Regions from separate parts of the Psychrobacter sp. UBA2769 genome, predicted to be linked through region 2. Evidence: predicted binding sites of a transcription regulator. Region 2 holds the regulator's gene; the other holds the start of a gene.
The links. The regulator PhoB, encoded in region 2, activates phosphate uptake and scavenging genes when phosphate is short. The targets are predictions, from matches to a motif close to TGTCATNAANCTGTCATAA.

Region 1 (3,435 bases), on a different contig from region 2:
ATTTAAAACAAGCGCTGACTAAGTTACAAGCCTTTGAACAAGACCTTGCTGCTAATCAAACCAAGCTGCTTAAATGCTGGTTTCATGTCGATATCGAAACCTTGCAGGCGCGGCTTAATGACGACAAGGCTGATCCAGAGTTTTTATATCAAATTGATTGGAAAAACAAAAAGGTCGTCGAAACTTTTAATGAAGTGGCAACGGCGCTATTACGCCAGCAGGGAGATTGGATTATTATCGATGGTGATGACAAATCACAAGCAGCCATGCATTTTTGTCATCAAGTGTTGCAAGCGATGCAAACAGCGTTAGCAAGCAGTCGTATAGAGGAAAGCGAACAGCTAGAAAATGTTAAAAAATTCGAGCCAGTAAAAGTCCCTAAAATTTTGATAAATATCGACGATACCGAGGTAGATAAGTCTGAGTACCATGAAGCGCTTGCCGATAAACAAGCGCGCCTTGCTGAGTTGCTACGTGCGCGTAAGGGTCGGCATGTGGTCTTTGCCTTTGAAGGTATGGATGCGGCTGGCAAGGGTGGCGCTATTAAAAGACTGGTTGCGCCGCTCGACCCACGCGAGTATCAGATTTATAATATTGGCGCGCCGATGCTGTATGAATTACAACACCCTTATCTATGGCGATTTTGGACCAAGCTGCCCAATGAGCAGATCGATCGTATCAGCCGTATCGCTATCTTTGACCGTACATGGTATGGGCGCGTATTGGTCGAACGTATTGAGGGTTTTGCGACTGATGCAGAATGGCAGCGCGCTTATGATGAAATCAATCGCTTTGAGGCAGATTTGGTAGCGGCTGGCACGATAGTTATCAAATACTGGCTTGCCATCGATAAGAAAGAGCAGCTTAAGCGCTTTGAGGCGCGCGAAGAGACCCCGCATAAGCAATTTAAATTGACCGATGATGATTGGCGCAATCGTGATAACTGGGCAGATTATGTGCAATCGGCAGCTGATATGCTGGCACGTACAAATACAGAGGACGCTCCTTGGTGTGTCATCGCCACCAATGAAAAGCGGCAAGCGCGCCTAGATGTATTAGACCATGCCATTGAGCAGCTATCTTTAGCACTGCCTGATAACTGATTAAAAGGTTTGAGAATTGATTATATTTTGGCTCAGCCAAATTATAAAATATAACAACAAATTTTCACTAAATTGATAGGTTTTATAGCGCTTACATTCACAGTTACAAATCTCGCAATATCATCATGCATTCTGTGTCTATATTTAATATAATAGGCACATTATAAATTCTGCTTTCTACAAAATAGCTCAGCAGTCGGATACTGTATTTGTCATATAAATGCTTTAATCATTACTCATATATTTGTCATAACCAACGCTATCACTATAAAAACCTAAGCCGCAAGCTGCTGTAATCGGATGATTTGGCAATACTACTTGCGGCTTTATGGCATTTTGTGTGATGGTTTTTTACCTGATATTTTTATCATAGGCAAACTAAGCTAGATATTAGTGCTAGGTATGAGTAGAAAATAATGGTAAACAGACGAGATCGTCTGAGTGATGGATCAATAAGGTATTGCAGGCTAGTTATTCAAACCAATTTTCAAACCGGTGGTTTAAAGCCGTGGTTTAAAACAGTATTTCAACAAACAAGTTCAAAAAACAGTATTTCAAAAAACAGTATTTCAAAAACACGTTGCGTACACGCTATCATAATATTGGGTGGTGAAAACAACACCGTTCATAGCGCCGCAATGTCATCAATCACATATAATTTCAATCAGCTTACGCAGGACGTATCAACGTATGGGTATTAGCAGCAGTTCTACAGGACCAACCAAAGCAGTCGGTTCTATGAGAATCAATCTATTTTTTGCCATTTTACTGATTGCGATGACCGCTTACTTTTTATGGTGGGGTCTAGATTACACCATGCATCAGCAGACGACGCTATTTATCGTAGCGACGGCTTTTGGTGTGTTTATGGCATTCAATATCGGTGGTAATGACGTCGCCAACTCCTTTGGTACCTCAGTGGGTGCGGGGACGTTGACCATTCCGCAAGCCTTGGGTATCGCAGCGATATTTGAAGTGTCGGGCGCGGTGTTGGCAGGCGGTGAAGTCACCGATACCATCCGTAGCGGTATTGTCGACCTAGATGGTCTGTCGGTCACGCCCAACCAGTTTATTTATGTCATGCTCTCAGCGCTTATCGCTGCTGCATTTTGGTTGTTGTTTGCGACCAAAAAAGGTCTGCCCGTTTCAACCACTCATGCCATTATCGGCGGTGTGGTTGGTAGCTCCATTGTATTAGGCATCTCGTTAGGTGGCACCGAAATGGCGTTATCTACGGTGAATTGGGGCACGATTGGAACGATTGCTATCTCTTGGGTCATATCACCATTACTCGGCGGCGTCTTCTCCTACCTGTTATATGGCCAAATTAAGAAAAATATCATTGAATATAATGATAGAACAGAAGCACACATTGCGACGCTAAAGGGCGATAAAAAAACCTTAAAGCAAAATCACAAAGAGTATTTGGATGGTCTGACCGAATCAGAACAACTGGCTTATACCTCAGCGATGTTACGTGATCAAGAAATCTATAAAGATGATGATTGCGACGTTGAAGATTTAGAAACCGATTATTACAAGCAGCTTTATGAAATTGAAAACGAGCGCAGCAACCTCGATACCCTAAAAGCATTAAAGCAATGGGTACCTATTATTGCGGCTGCTGGCGGCGCGGTCATGGCCTCTTTGGTTATCTTTAAAGGCTTAAAGAATGTCAATAATGGCATGACAACGCTGCAAGGCTTTTTAATCATGGGCATGATTGCAGCGCTAGTATGGCTTGCGACCTATATCTATACCAAGAGTATCCGCGGTAAGCATAAGGAGGATTTGACCAAAGCGACATTTATTATGTTTAGCTGGATGCAAGTCTTTACCGCGTCAGCCTTTGCCTTTAGTCATGGCTCAAACGATATCGCCAACGCCGTCGGTCCTTTTGCCGCGATTATGGATGTTATCCGTACCAATAGCATTGCTACTGAAGCGGCAGTACCACCTGCAGTTATGCTAACCTTTGGTGTGGCGCTAATCGTTGGTCTTTGGTTTATCGGTAAAGAAGTCATTCAAACCGTTGGTACCAATCTGGCAAAAATGCATCCCGCTTCGGGCTTTTCCGCGGAACTGGCTGCTGCTGCTGTGGTGATGGGCGCTTCAACCATGGGGCTACCAGTATCGAGTACGCATACCTTAGTTGGTGCGGTACTTGGCATCGGTATCGTCAATAGAGACACCAACTGGGCACTGATGAAGCCTATCGGTTTGGCATGGATAATTACCCTTCCTGCCGCCGCTTCAATGTCAGCTATCAGCTATATTTTCTTAAGTAATATTTTTTAAGATAAAGTTTTTTAAATGACACTTTTAAAGTAGT
Region 2 (3,435 bases):
GCAGCTTAGTCATATCAATATAATGCAGCTCATGTGTCTCTTCGATTTCAATCCGAGACAGCAGCAGCAAGTCATTGACCACTCTATTCATGCGCGCAGTCTGCTGCGTCATTAACTCAAACCCGCGTCGCCATTGCCGCGGCATATCTTCCTGATCTGAGAAATTCTCCAAATAGCCCATCAGTACAGTCAATGGCGTTCGTAACTCATGCGAGACATTTGCCACAAAGTCGCGGCGCATTTGCTCTAAGTGTTGTAAGCGGGTCACATCATAAATAATCAGCAGCTTTTCATCGCCAAAAGGCGTGAGCTCACATTTAAGATAACGGTTAGGATCTTGCCATGACTTCATATGTACACCATCATTGGGTGTCACCATACTCTGATAGTATTGCCGAAACTCAGGGACATTAATAAAGTCAAAAATACTTTTGCCATGATCCGCTGTCTGCAACAATAATAAATCTTCGGCAGCCTGATTCCACCACTCCAAACCATCATCGTCATTTAGCAAGATAACCGCATCTCGCAATGCGCGTAAGGCACTTCTGATTTTTTTCAGCTGATCGGTGGAGTATTGCTCGATGTCCTGTTGCTCAATATCCCTTGGCGTTATCATGTGTTTCTCTCTTATTTATTACCAGTATGGTGCTTAGCACTTATTCTTAGCACTGACTATTCTCAGTACTTATGCTTCTTAGTTCTTATTATTCTAAATATTTATGACTCTGAGCACTGAATGTTCTTAACGCTGTTTCGCTGCCTTATAAACTACCTTGTAAGCTGCCTTGTAAATAATGGGCTATTTTTTCAAAATCGATAGCGTTATTCAACCAGACTCGAAAACCGATAACCGGTACCGCGAACCGTTTGAATCAAGGCACTACAATCATACGGCTGTAGTAATTTGCGTAAACGCCTGATGTGCACATCAATCGTACGATCTTCGATATAGACATTGCCGCCCCAGACCTGATCTAACAGCTGGGTGCGCGTATAAGCACGCTCGGGGTGACTCATAAAAAACGCCAGCAAGCGATATTCTGTCGGCCCGATATCAATGACTGTATTATCAGCGGTAATGCGCTGGCTTTTGGGATCTAGGCTAAGCTTACCTATTTCGATTGGCTTATCACTACTAAGCGCACGACTACGGCGTAATACCGCTTTGATTCTGGAGATTAATTCACGCGTTGAAAAGGGTTTGGTCATATAGTCATCAGCGCCCGCATCAAGCCCATGAACCTTGCTATCCTCTTCACTTTTGGCGGTCAGCATAATCACCGGTATCTCAGCCAGCATCTCATCGCTTTTAAGCATGCGGCAAAAATCAATACCACTTTTATCACCCGGCAACATCCAATCTAGCAAAATCAACGCCGGTCTATGATCCACCACTTGCTGATGCGCCTCTGCGACGTCAGCCGCTTGTAAACTCTCAAAGCCCGCCATCTCTAGCGTCATTACCACCATCTCACGAATTGCAGGTTCATCTTCGACAATCAAAATCTGCTCATTGCGCATACCATCGCCTCATTATTGAAAGACAAAAAATTGGAAAACAAAAATACTAAGCCCTTATCAACGCCTGCCCATTAAACGGCTTAATTATGACAGTTTGATGACACAGTGACTCGCTACGTTAAATGCTGTGCCTTAAACACTGCACCTCACCTCAAACACTGTACTTTCAGCCCTATACTTTAAACGCTGTGCTTTGAACGCTTAGCCTTAAACCCTTACGCCCCAAAAAAAACCAACGGCTCATCATAACGAATTTTGCGCTAGATAGCAGCTGCAATCCCCTTAAACGACTGCTTTATTAGGCTGCGTTTTTAATTGACCGACTTTTTTCATAAAAATGTCTTATTTCATCAAACTGTCATATTTGCTCGGCACAATGTGCTCATTGACCACCGAGCGTCTTTGCAGCAAAACCTTGCTAACCAAACATCGTTAGCAATACATTACTAAAAATCTGGGCAGCGACATTGTTATTCATAAACGCCCCATACTTAAATCTGATTACTTTTTAGGAGAAATAATGCGTTATTCATTAATGGCTTTAGCAGTCGCGAGTACCTTTACCTTAGCTGCTTGTAATCAAACCCCCAATAGTAATGAAAGCAATGAGCCGGCTACTTCGGCGCAATCAACCACCGCCTCTACCGACAGCGCAAGCGTTCAGTCGACAGACAATGTGTCGATGAATATCACCGGCGCAGGCGCTTCTTTCCCGCAGCCTATCTATGCTAAATGGTCAGATGCCTATAATAAAGCAACAGGCGGTCAAGTGAACTATCAGTCGATTGGTTCATCGGGTGGTATCAAACAAATCGTCGCAAAAACCGTTGATTTCGGCGCCTCTGATGCGCCAATGACGCCAGCTGAATTAAACGAAGCCGGTCTGATTCAATTCCCGACCGTTATCGGCGGCGTGGTACCTATCGTCAATATCGATGGCGTTGCGCCTGGTCAATTAAAGCTCGATGGAAAAATGCTAGCTGACATCTATCTTGGCAAAATCAGCAACTGGAATGACCCTGCCATCGCTGCTATGAACCCTAACTTGACCCTTCCTGACGCCGCCATTACCACGGTATTTCGCTCAGATGGTTCGGGCACAACCTTTAACTTTACTGATTATTTAGCCAAAGTGTCAAACGACTGGAAAGACAGCGTTGGCGTCGATAAAACCGTGAAATGGCCAACCTCAGCAACCGGTGCGGGCGGTAAAGGTAACGAAGGCGTTTCAAGCTATGTAACGCGTATGAAAAACTCTATCGGCTACGTTGAATACGCCTATGCTAAGCAAAATGGCATGTCACACGTTGCCCTGAAAAATGCCGCTGGCAACGTCGTGCAGCCTTCTGCGCAAACATTCGCCGCCGCTGGGGACATTGATTGGTCAAAGCAAGAAGGCTTTTACAAAGTCATCACCAACTCTGAGACCGACCAAGCATGGCCTATCGCTGCTGCGACCTTTATCTTAGTCCACAAACAGCCGCAAGATGCTAAGCAAGTGGCAGGCGTCCTTAACTTCTTTGATTGGTCTTATGCTCAGGGCGATGATGACGCAATGAGCCTCGATTACGTGCCTTTTTCTGATACGGCCGTGGCTTTATTTAAAGCGAAATGGAACGAGGTAGTAGATAGCGAAGGTAAGCCTGTTTATACCTCAGCACAGTAGCTCGAAGCTTATTAATTCGAAGCTTATTAATTCGAGAATAAGCCAGTCGAGAATAAGCCAGTCGAGAATAAGCTAACTAATGCCATCAAGCAAATACTGAAAAGCGTGTTTGCTTGGTGACGTCTTAGCCGTAGTGAACTTAATACTTGGTCGTTAGATGACACAGTTTATTACGGTAAGACGCTAAAGCTAAAACCCCTAAGGTTTTTTACAATCAAGCTTTCACACTAGCAAGCGTTAACACC

Region 1: the regulator PhoB is predicted to act here: its motif matches at 1,743-1,761, upstream of B3Q63_RS02635 (inorganic phosphate transporter).

Annotation. Positions count from the first base shown of each region.
Region 1 covers NZ_DEIR01000007.1:40,042-43,476, forward strand. Annotated here, with positions in the region: gene B3Q63_RS02630 (ATPase) at 1-1,103, shown strand, start outside; gene B3Q63_RS02635 (inorganic phosphate transporter) at 1,794-3,401, shown strand.
Region 2 covers NZ_DEIR01000020.1:66,934-70,368, reverse strand. Annotated here, with positions in the region: gene phoR (phosphate regulon sensor histidine kinase PhoR) at 1-619, opposite strand, end outside; gene phoB (phosphate regulon transcriptional regulator PhoB) at 826-1,524, opposite strand; gene pstS (phosphate ABC transporter substrate-binding protein PstS) at 2,045-3,190, shown strand.